2 regions of the Amycolatopsis sp. NPDC004747 genome follow, and region 1 is predicted to be linked to the other one. Evidence: riboswitches for the same ligand, from Rfam matches in the RefSeq annotation. Region 1 holds a riboswitch; the other holds the start of a gene.

Region 1 (5,731 bases):
AGCCAGAGCACCAGATCGGGCGACGAGCCCGCCTCGCCCGCGCCGGAGACCTCCAGGGAGCCGTGGCCGAGGAAGAACACGGTGCCGCCGGGGAACTCCCGCTCCACGGCCAGGCCGAGGGTGTCGCGGTAGAACGCCGTGGACGCGGCGGCGTCCCGCGGGCGGATCAGCAGCCTGCTCTTCAGGATCTCCATCCGACCTGCCTACCGGACGGGCTCAGGCGGCCGCAATCGCCGCGATGCCGGACAGCACGATCACCGAACCGGCGAGCCGCCGCACGGCGTCCCGCTCGCCGAGGACCAGCCACGCGGCGAGGCCGCCGAGCACGATGCTCAGCTCGCGGGCGGGCGCGACCAGGCTGACCGGCGCCATGGTGAGGGCGAAGAGCACGAGGATGTAGGCGATCGGCGACAGGACCGCGACGAGGAGGACTTCGCGGCGCTGCTCGCGCCAGATCCGCGTCAGTTCGGTTCGGCCGGCCAGCGCGCCGGGCACGAGCAGCAGGCTCTGCAGGATCGAGCCGAGGCCGAAGTAGACGACCGGCGGCACGCCGAGGCCGGTCACCGAGTGCGCGTCCCAGAGCGTGTAGCCGGCGATGACGGCCCCGGTGAGCAGGCCGTAGAGGATGCCGGCCCTGACCGCCCGGGGATCGTCCGCCTTGCGGCCGGTGCTGATCACCAGCACGCCCGCCACGACCAGGAACGCACCGAGCAGCCCGAGCGGACCGGGTCGTTCGCCGAGCACCAGGACGGCGGCCAGCACCGAAAGCAGCGGCCCGGTGCCGCGCGCAACGGGGTAGACGACGGAGAGATCGCCGACGCGGTACCCGCGTTGCAGCACGATGCCGTAGGCGATGTGCAGCAGCGAGGTGACGACGGCGGCGAGCAGCCAGCTCCACTGTGGACGCTGGTTTTCGGCGATCAGCAGCACGATCGTGACCGGCAGCAGCACGACGGCACTGGCGGTGTAGTAGAGCCAGACGAACTGGGTGCCGCCGGAGGTGACCCGCTTGGCGGCGAGGTTCCACGCGGCGTGCACGACGGCGGCGACGAGGACGAGGGAGAGTGCGGTGGCGTTCACGGGACCCCTTCGGGTTTTCGCGCGCGAAAACCGGGTCCTCCAGGCTTTTGCCCCGTCAGATGAACGACCGGCCGTCCGGGCCCGCCGATGGTGCCGCTCGGACCAGACCCACCGGCCCTGGTTGTGGGGTGCTTGTCGTGCTTGTCGTGCTTGTCGTGCGGACTGCTCGGACCGGCGGCGGAACCCTAGGCACTGCCGTCACCCACGGTACTCCCGGCTCCGGGCGCGGGTGGCCGGGCTGTTAGAGTGGTCGCTCGCTGCCCGTGCGGCATTCCGTCATGGAGGAAACCCGGTTCGCCCGGGGCCACTTGAGCGCGGCGGCGATCTCACCGAGTGAAACAGGAGTTGCCCTATGGCCAACATCAAGTCGCAGATCAAGCGCATCACGACGAACGAGAAGGCGCGTCAGCGCAACCAGGCGATCCGGTCCTCGGTGAAGACCGCGATCCGCAAGGTCCGCGAGGCCGCCGAGGCCGGCGACAAGGCCAAGGCCGCCGAGCTGCAGCGCGACGCCGCCCAGAAGCTGGACAAGGCCGTCTCGAAGGGCGTCATCCACGCCAACCAGGCCGCCAACAAGAAGTCGGCGCTGGCCAAGCGCGTCAACGCGCTCTGAGCTGGTTGATTTCTGGGAAGGCCCCGGCTTCGGCCGGGGCCTTCTTCATGTCCTGGGCACGGCTCGGAGCAGCGCGGCCGGCGCGACGCGGCTGTGGCTGAGCGGCAGGCGGCTGGCGGGGCGGCAGCCGGAGCCGCGCGGCTTGCGGCTGGCGGCTGGCGGCTGGCGGCTGGCGGCCGGAGTCGCACGGCTTGCGGCCGGCGCGGCTGGCGGCCTGAGCGGCACGGCTTACGGCCGGCGCGGCCAGGAACAGCCACCGGCGCGCGGCGGGCGCGGCATCCAGCGCGGCGCCAGCCGCGAACAGCCGCCTGCAGCCGGAGCGGCGCGGCCCGCGGCCAGAGCGCGGCGTGACCGGCGGCCAGCGCGGAGCTACTGGCGGCCGTGAGCCCGGTGCTCACCAAGCGGGCCGCGAGGTGCTCGAACTCGTGCGAGCATCCCGTGAGTCGCTCGTGCGTTCGCGGAGCGATTCGGGCGCGCCCCGGCGGCTCGGCGGCGTTGGGCAGCGATCAGCGGTCGCCCTTTGCCGCCGCCACCTCGAGGACCGCTCGCTCCAGCGCGTAGCCCGGGTCCGCCGCCACGCCCTTGACCTCGGCGTTCAGCCGCGCGACCACGCGCATCGCCGTCGCGAGGCCGTCGGGGTTCCAGCCGCGGGACTGCCCCTGGGCCTTGCGGATCTTCCACGGCGGCATGCCCAGCTCGCCCGCCATCTGGTTCGGGTTGCCGCGGCCGGCGCCGGAGACCCGGGCGATCGTGCGGACCGCGTCCGCCAGCGCGTCGGCGACCAGGACGTGCGGGACGCCCAGCTGCATCGCCCAGCGCAGCGACTCCAGCGCCGCCGCGCGGTCGCCGCTGACCGCCTTTTCCGCGACCGCGAAGCCGGTCACGTCGGCGCGGCCGCGGTGGTAGCGGCGGACCGCGTCGGCGTCGACCGCGCCGCCCGTGTCCGCGACCAGCTGCGTCGCCGCCGAAGAGAGTTCGCGCAGGTCGGAGCCCACGGCGTCGAGCAGGGCGGCGACCCCCGCCGGGTCGATCTTGCCGCTCACCCGGCGCACCTCGTGGCGCACGAACTGCTCTCGCTCGGCCGGCTTGGTGAGCTTCGGGCACTCCGTGACCTCGGCGCCGGCCTTCTTCAGCACCGCCGGCAGCGACTTGCCCGCCTTGCTGCGGCCGCCGCCGGTGTGCACGACGATTAGCACGACCCCCTCGGCCGGGTCCTTCAGGTAAGCCGCGACGGCGTCGGCCAGCTCCTGCGAGATGTCCTGCGCCGACTCGAGGACGATCACCCGGCCTTCGCTGAACAGCGACGGGCTGACCAGTTCGGCCAGCTCGGGGGCTGTGAGATCGGACACCCGGACCCGGGTCAGCTCCGCGGTCGCGTCCATCGCGCGGGCGGCGGCGAGCGTCTCGCGGACGGCCCGCTCGATCAGCAGTTCTTCCTCCCCCAGCACCAGCTGCAGCGGGGCCGGGGCGGTGGCTTGCGCGGTCACCCGTGAATCCTCTCACTTGCGCTCTTGTGCGCCCGCTCCGGTGATGTCGAGCGGCCACCATGGCACGGGCCGAGCGCGATGTCGTACGGTGTAGCCGAGGCAGCCCGCACCGGAAGATCCGGAGTGCGCGGCACCGACAACCGAATACCGCTCATCCAGAGGGGCAGAGGGAACGGCCCGACGAAGCCCCGGCAACCGGCGTACAGCCTGTCATCCCGCGATCGCGGGATAGCTGACGACCACGGTGCCAATTCCGGCCCGCTTCGGCGGGGCAGATGAGGAAAGGAACCTCGCGATGACCGCCACCCTCGGCACGACCTCCACCACGAAGACCCCGGATCTCGGTCCGGCCGTCGAGCTGGTGTCGAAGGAAGAGGGCCACCGGCAGCCGCTCGCTCCGGAGTTCGTCTCCGCCGAAGACTTCTCGCCGCTCGAGGTCGCCTACGACTTCGGCCGTGTCCGCCGCGAGGACATCGAGGCGGGTCCCAAGAACATCTGGCGCTACAAGAAGCTCCTTCCGGTTCCGTCCAACGTCGAAGAGATCCCGAACACCGAGCCGGGCGCGACGCGGCTGGTCCGCGCCGACCGCCTCGCCAAGGAGCTCGGCCTCAAGCGCGTGTGGGTCAAGGACGACACCGGCAACCCGACGCACTCGTTCAAGGACCGCGTCGTCGCCGTCGCGCTGGCGGCGGCCCGCGAGTTCGGGTTCGAGGTGCTCGCGTGTCCGTCGACCGGCAACCTGGCCAACGCGACGGCCGCCGCGGCCGCCCGCGCCGGCTGGCGGTCGGTCGTGCTGATCCCCAAGACCCTCGAGCGCGCCAAGATCCTCACCACCGCGGTGTACGACGGCGACCTCCTCGCCATCGACGGCAACTACGACGACGTCAACCGCCTTGCCACCGAGCTCGCCGGCGAACACCCGAAGTGGGCGTTCGTCAACGTGAACGTCCGGCCGTACTACTCGGAGGGCTCGAAGACGCTGGCCTTCGAGGTCGCCGAGCAGCTCGGCTGGCGCATCCCGCCGCAGATCGTCGTCCCGATCGCCTCCGGTTCGCAGCTGACCAAGGTGGACAAGGGTTTCCGCGAGCTGGGTCAGCTCGGTCTCGTGGAAGCCAGCCCGTACAAGGTGTTCGGCGCGCAGGCCACCGGCTGCTCGCCGGTGTCGGCGGCGTTCCGCGAGGGCCACGACGTGGTCCAGCCGGTGAAGCCGGACACGATCGCCCGCTCGCTGGCCATCGGCAACCCGGCCGACGGCCCGTACGTGCTCGACATCGTCAACCGCACCGGCGGCGCGATCGAGGACGTCTCCGACGAAGAGGTCGTCGAGGGCATCCGCCTGCTGGCCCGCACCGAAGGCATCTTCACCGAGACGGCCGGCGGGGTGACCGTCGCCACGGCGAAGAAGCTGGTCGAGACGGGCAAGCTGGACCCGGACGCCGAGACGGTTCTGCTGATCACCGGCGACGGCCTCAAGACCCTCGACGCGATCGAGAACCACGTCGGCCCCAAGGCGACGCTGCCGCCCTCGGCCGCGGCCGTGAACGAGGCTCTGGGTTACTGAGCTCCCGTCCGGGGCGGGCACTTCGGCCCGCCCCGGACGCTCAGCGGTCGCCCACGATTCGGTGGTGGTCGCGGACCAGCCACGCAGATCGCGCCCACCGCGGCACCTCCGGCGAGACAGCCCGCGGAGTTGCCGACCGCGTTGCCTACGACGGTCTTCGCCGTTCCCAGGCTTGGCCGGCCGTCACCGGCGAGGTGGGCCGCGGGGCTCGCCTCGGCGGGATATTGCCGTTCCGGTGACCACCGCCGTGTCGCCATCCAGGTCAGTGCGGGTGACTCGTGCGCCGAGAGCCGCTAGTGTGTCCATTGTGGACTTACTGGGGTGTCCGTACGTGTTTCCCGCGCCCACGCTGACCAATGCCACCCGTGGGGCCACTGCCGCGAGGAACGCCGGCAGCGAATACCTGCTTCCGTGGTGCGGGACTTTCAACACCTCCGCCTTCAGATCTCCGATGTCGGCCAGCAGGTCCGCCTGGGCCGCCAGTTCCACGTCGCCGGTCAGCAGGACCCGGCCTGCCGTGGTCTCCGCGCGCAGCACCACCGAGCTGTTGTTGATCGTCGTGCCGTCCTGTGGCCCGTCCTGCCTCGCCGGTACGTAGCGGGGGCCCAGTACGTCGATGGCCAGGCCCGGCCAGGCCAGCCGTTCGCCCGGGTTCAGCTCCACCAGCGGCACCGCCCGCCGCGCGGCCTCGGCGGCGACCTGCCGCCACGCCCAGCCCGGTGACCGCCCGGGGCCGACGGCGATCGCGCCGACCGCGCGGCCGTCGAAGACCGAGGCGAGCCCGCCGATGTGGTCGGCGTGCAGGTGGCTCAGCACCAGCAGCGGGATCCGGTCGACCGCCAGCCGATGCAGGCATTCGTCGACCGGGCCCGGCTCGGGTCCGGCGTCCACGACGACCGCCCGCCCCGGCTCGGCCGTCGCCAGCACGACGGCGTCGCCCTGGCCGACGTCGCACTCGACCATCGCCCAGTTCCGCGGCGGCCAGGCGGG
Region 2 (5,731 bases), on a different contig from region 1:
GACCCTGAAGAACATCACCCTGTACGACGGCGGCAACGCGCCGAAGCAGGTCAAGACCACCGCGGTCACGACGAAGGAGTTCCTGGGCGAGTACAAGCTCACCCTGGGCCCGGAGGACCAGGCCGAGGGCGGCCTGGACGTCAAGCTGACCGACGGCGCCGAGGTGCACATCAGCCGCACCGGCGTCTCGACGGTCGTCCAGAAGGAGTCCATCGACCCGCCCGAGCAGCGCGTCGACGACCCGGACCTGGCCAAGGGCAAGACGCAGGTCGAGGACCCCGGCACGCCCGGTGAGAAGGAAGTGACCTACAAGGTCACGCAGAAGAACGGCAAGGAGGTCGGCCGGGAGAGCATCTCCGAGAAGGTCCTCACCCAGCCGAAGCCGAAGATCGTCCACGTCGGCACCAAGCAGGCCCCGAACCCGGACATCGGCGACGGCTCCGCGTGGGACCGCATCGCGCAGTGCGAGTCGGGCGGCAACTGGGCCATCAACACCGGCAACGGCTACTACGGCGGCCTCCAGTTCGACAAGCGCACCTGGGACGCCTACGGCGGCGACGAGTACGCCGCGCTGCCGAACCAGGCCACGCGCGAGCAGCAGATCGCGATCGCCGAGAAGGTCAAGGCAGGCCGTGGCGGCAGCTACAGCGCCTGGCCGGTCTGCGGCAAGAAGGCCTGACGCATTCCACGAACCGGCCCCCGTCCACCCCGGACGGGGGCCGCTTCGCGTGCGCCAAGAGACATCACGCGTGATTGGGGAGTCAACTCGCGTGATCAAGGAGTCGACACGCCGGATCCGCCCCACCTCGCCGTATCGTCCCTCCAATCACGCGTGTCGACCCTCCAATCACGCGAGATGCCCTCCCAATCACGCGAGATCCGCCCTCGATCACGCGAGATCCGCCGCTGATCACGCCGGTTCCGGGTTCAAGTAAGCTCCTCCGGTGGTTGAACTGCTGGGACCGGCCGAAATCCGCGGGCTGGCGGCCGAACTCGACGTGCGGCCGACCAAGAAGCTCGGGCAGAACTTCGTGCACGATCCCAACACCGTGCGGCGGATCGTCGAGCTCGCGAACGTCACCGCGGACGACGTCGTCCTCGAGGTCGGGCCCGGGCTCGGGTCGCTGACCCTCGGGCTGCTGGCCACCGGCGCGCGGGTCGTCGCCGTCGAGATCGATCCCAAGCTCGCCGAACGGCTGCCCAAGACCGTCGCCGAACGCGGGCCCGAGGCCGCGGACCGGCTGACCGTCGTCGGCGCCGACGCCCTGCGCGTCACCCGCGAGGAACTGGGCGAGCCGACCGCCCTCGTCGCCAACCTGCCCTACAACGTCGCCGTACCCGTCGTGCTGCACCTGCTGGCCGAGGTGCCGTCGCTGCGGACCGGGCTGGTCATGGTGCAGACCGAGGTGGCCGACCGGATGGCCGCCGGACCCGGCAGCCGGATCTACGGCGTGCCGAGCGTCAAGCTCGCCTGGTACGGCCCCGCACGCAAGGTCGCCGCCGTGCCACGCTCGGTGTTCTGGCCGGTGCCGAACGTCGATTCCGCGCTCGTCGCCTTCGAGCGTGCGGACTCGACGGCGTCCGACGACCGGGACCGCCTCTTCGGCCTGGTGGACGCCGCCTTCTCACAACGCAGGAAGACGCTCCGGGCCGCGCTCGCGGGCTGGGCGGGCTCGGCCGAGCGGGCCGGCGAACTCCTCACCGCCGCCGGGATCGACCCCAAGACCCGCGGTGAGCAGCTGGACGTGCACGACTTCGCCCGGATCGCCGCGCGCGTTGGCGACTCCACAGTCGAGCCGTGAAAACACGCCTCCACCGGTCCTGATCTCGCGATTCGGACACCGCCAGTCGTGTGATCTGGGCCAACGGGCTTGCGTTCGCTCCTCGGGATCGGTTTTACTCAGTACGTCCATCCCGAGCGACTGAGAGACCTGGCTCGCCGAAGTCGCAGCAACCACCCTCCACAGGGCAGGTGCTACCGCCAGGACCGATGGAGGCCGTTTTCGATGAAGAGGGTAGCTCGCCCCCTGCTCCTGACCAGGCGTCGAGTAGTCGACGAAGGCCGCCGCTCCGTGACCGCGTGTCGACGCTCCAGCTGAGCTAGTCCGAGCCGGTCCACCTCTTCTTCATGCACCGTCCACAACGGACGGACCTTCGCTTGCGGCCGGGCGCGCCCATGGGGGCGGCGCCCCGTTTTCTGGAGCCTTCGTGATCACCGTCGAAAACCTGTCCAAAACCTTTGCCACCAACGGAAACTCGGTCATCGCCCTGCGGGACGTGAGTGTCGACGTCCAGGCAGGCTCGCTCTTCGGCGTGGTCGGTCCCGCCGGGTCGGGCAAGTCCGTCCTGGCCCGGTGCATCGCGCTGCAGGAGCGCCCCGACCGCGGCGTCGTCCGCCTCGACGGCCTCAACACCGGCACCCTCGACGGCCGTCGCCTCCGCGAAATCCGCCGTCAGCTCGGCGTCGTCTCCACGAAGCCGGAGCTGATCGCCGAACGCACCATCGCCGGCAACATCGCCTCGCCGCTCGAGCAGCTCGGCGTCGACGGCCCGCAGCGCCGCAGCCGGGTCGGCTCGCTGCTCGACCTCGTCGGCCTGACCCAGCGCGCCGCGCAGCGCCCCGAGGAGCTGACCGCCGGTCAGCTCCGCCGCGTCGCGGTCGCGAAGGCGCTGGCGGCGGCCCCGGCCGTGCTGCTGGCCGACGACCCGACCGCCGGGGTCGACCCGGAGGAGGCCGGCGCGGTGCTGGCCGTCCTCGACCGGGCCCGTTCGGAGCTGGGCACCACGGTCGTCGTCACGACGCCGGACGCGGGCGTGGTCCGCCGGGTCTGCGACGACGTCGCGGTGCTGGAGGACGGCACGGTCGTCGAGCGCGGCACGGTGCTCGACCTGATCTCGAACCCGGCCAGCCGCACCGCGCAGGCGCTGCTGCCCGCCATCGAGACCACGCGCGCGCAGGCGGCGCGCTACGACCGCTCGGCCGACGTCGTGCTGGTCGGCTTCGCCTCGGTGGGTGCGCTGCTGCCCGAGGCGGCGGGCCGGTTCGACGTCGAGTTCGCCACCATCGGCGGCGGCCTGACCCGGATCGGCGACACGCCGGTCGGCCGGTTCCGCCTGGGTGTCCGCGGCGAGCGGGCCGACGCGGCGCTGGCCTGGGTCGCCGAGCGCGGTGGCCACGTCACGCACACCGCGCGTGGCCCGCAGGGTGTCGCGGCTGCCTGATCCACTGTCTTCCGGGGGTTCCGGGTGGCGGAGCCCCCGGCCCGGGGCGAAGCCCCGCTTGTCACAGGACGCCCCGATGCGCACGTCGCATCGGGGCGTTCCCGCGGGCACGTAGGCTGGTCGGGTGCTCGCCGTAGTTCCGCCCCCAGTCACCGTCCGGGTCCCGGCCAAGGTCAACCTGCACCTGTCGGTCGACGACCTGCGCGAAGACGGTTACCACGAGCTGGTCACCGTGTTCCAGGCGCTGTCGCTGACCGACGAGGTGACCGTCGCGGTCACCGAAGAGCCCGGCATCGAGGTCTACGGCGAAGGGGAGGGCTCGGTCCCGACCGGCCCCGAGAACCTGGCCTGGCGCGCGGTCGAGGCGCTGGCCGCGCACGTCGGGCGCACCGGCGAGCCGAAGGTCCGGGTGGTGCTGCGCAAGGGCATCCCGGTCGCCGGCGGCATGGCGGGCGGCAGCGCCGACGCGGCGGCGACGCTGGTCGGGCTGGCTTCGCTCTGGAACCTCGACGTCACGCGCGACGAGCTGGCGGAGATCGCCGCCGGCCTGGGCAGCGACGTCCCGTTCGCGCTCTACGGCGGCACCGCGCTGGGCACCGGCCGCGGCGAGCAGCTGGTCCCGGTGCTCTCGCGGCACACGTTCCACTGGGTGCTGGCCTTCGCCGCCGAGGGGCTCTCGACGCCGAAGGTGTTCGGCGAGCTGGACCGCCTCCGCGCGGCGGGCAACCCGCCCCGGATCGGCTCGCACACGCCGGTCGTCGAGGCGCTGGCCTCGGGCGACCCGCGCCAGCTGGCTCTGCTGCTGGGCAACGATCTCCAGGCGGCGGCGGTTTCGCTGCGGCCCGACCTGCGCCGCACGCTCCGGGCGGGCGTCAACGCGGGCGCGCTCGCGGGCACGGTGTCCGGCTCGGGTCCGACGTGCGCGTTCCTCTGCGAAGACGCGCAGTCGGCGGTGGAGGTCGCGGCCGAGCTGTCCGGCGCCGGCGTGTGCCGGACGGTCCGCGTGGCCCACGGCCCGGTCCCCGGCGCCCGGGTGGTCGGCGGGGACGACGCGCCGCGGCCGGCGCCGCCGCGGGTGCACGCATGAAGCACGCCGAATTCGCGTTCCCGGGGCCGCTGCGCGACAAGCTGGTCGCGGCGATCCTGGCCGGCGCCAAGACGACGACCTCGGCCCTGCTCGCGGAATACGAGCACGACGGCGAAGCGTTGCCCTTGGTGGGCGAGCGGGAGCTGGTGCTCGACTCCGCCGGGGTGGGGGTGGCGGTCATCGAGACCGCCGAGGTGCGGGTGCTTCCGATGTCCGAAGTGGACATCCAGCACGCCCGCGGCGAGGGCGAGGGTTTCGCGAGCGTCGCCGAGTGGCGTGCGGAGCACACGAAGTTCTGGCAGAGCGCGGAAGTGCGCGCCGCACTGGAGGACCCGGAATTCACCGTGGACGACACGACGATGGTCGTGGCGACCCGGTTCAAGACAGTGGAAAGGATCGGCTGAGCGGATGGCCAACCTGGTCAACCTGGAGGCGGTGAGCAAGTCCTACGGGGTTCGCCCGCTCCTGGACGGCGTCTCCCTGGGCATCGCGGCCGGGCAGCGCATCGGCGTCGTCGGTCTGAACGGTGGCGGCAAGACCACCCTGCTGGAAGTCCTTTCCGGACTGTCCGAACCGGACTCCGGGCGGGTGAGCCACGTGCGCGACCTGCGGATGGCCGTGGTCACCCAGCGCACGGAGCTCCCCGACGGCAGCACGGTCGGCGACGTCGTGCTCGAACGCTACGGCGCCGAGCACGAATGGGCCGCCGACGCCCGTGTCCGGTCCATTGTGGATGGTCTGGGCATCACGGCGATCGGCTTGGACACGCCGACGGCGAACCTGTCCGGCGGCGAGCGGCGCCGGGTCTCCCTGGCCGCCGCGCTGACCGGCGAGCTCGACCTGATCGTGCTCGACGAGCCGACCAACCACCTGGACGTCGAAGGTGTCCGCTGGCTCGCCGACCACCTGCTGGCCCGCAGGGTCGCGGTCGTGGTCGTCACGCACGACCGGTGGTTCCTCGACACCGTCGCCACCCTGACGTGGGAGGTCGCGAACGGCCGCGTCGAGCAGTACGAAGGTGGTTACGCCGACTGGATCTTCGCGCGCGCCGAGCGGGCGCGGCTGGCGGCGACGGCCGAGGAGAAGCGGCAGAACCTGGCCCGCAAGGAGCTGGCCTGGCTGCGCCGCGGCCCGCAGGCGCGCTCGTCGAAGCCGCGCTACCGGGTGGAGGCGGCGGAAGCGCTGATCGCCGATGTCCCGCCGCCGCGGGATTCCGTGGAACTGCAGGCGTTCGCGAAGCGGCGGCTCGGGAAGACCGTGCTGGAGCTGGAAGACACGACCTACCAGGTCGGCGACCGGAAGCTGCTCGACCACGTCACCTGGCGGATCGGGCCGGGCGACCGGATCGGTCTGGTCGGCGTCAACGGCTCGGGCAAGACGTCGCTGCTGAAGCTGCTGGGCGGGGACGTCGAGGGCTCGACC

Evidence for each region. Region 1 has a riboswitch for S-adenosylmethionine ahead of thrC (threonine synthase). Riboswitches for the same ligand answer to the same signal wherever they lie in the genome.
Region 2: linked by a shared signal. The riboswitch ahead of ACWEGE_RS23045 (methionine ABC transporter ATP-binding protein) and the one ahead of thrC (threonine synthase) in region 1 are both predicted to bind S-adenosylmethionine.

The regions. Positions count from the first base shown of each region.
Region 1 covers NZ_JBSGBQ010000008.1:55,417-61,147, forward strand. Annotated here, with positions in the region: gene ACWEGE_RS15030 (VOC family protein) at 1-194, opposite strand, end outside; gene ACWEGE_RS15035 (DMT family transporter) at 217-1,080, opposite strand; gene rpsT (30S ribosomal protein S20) at 1,433-1,693, shown strand; gene holA (DNA polymerase III subunit delta) at 2,200-3,180, opposite strand; SAM riboswitch class I at 3,329-3,462, shown strand; gene thrC (threonine synthase) at 3,476-4,741, shown strand; gene ACWEGE_RS15055 (ComEC/Rec2 family competence protein) at 4,925-5,731, opposite strand, start outside.
Region 2 covers NZ_JBSGBQ010000013.1:231,467-237,197, reverse strand. Annotated here, with positions in the region: gene ACWEGE_RS23055 (transglycosylase family protein) at 1-679, shown strand, start outside; gene rsmA (16S rRNA (adenine(1518)-N(6)/adenine(1519)-N(6))-dimethyltransferase RsmA) at 945-1,802, shown strand; SAM riboswitch class I at 1,907-1,997, shown strand; gene ACWEGE_RS23045 (methionine ABC transporter ATP-binding protein) at 2,209-3,222, shown strand; gene ACWEGE_RS23040 (4-(cytidine 5'-diphospho)-2-C-methyl-D-erythritol kinase) at 3,347-4,309, shown strand; gene ACWEGE_RS23035 (ASCH domain-containing protein) at 4,306-4,713, shown strand; gene ACWEGE_RS23030 (ABC-F family ATP-binding cassette domain-containing protein) at 4,718-5,731, shown strand, end outside.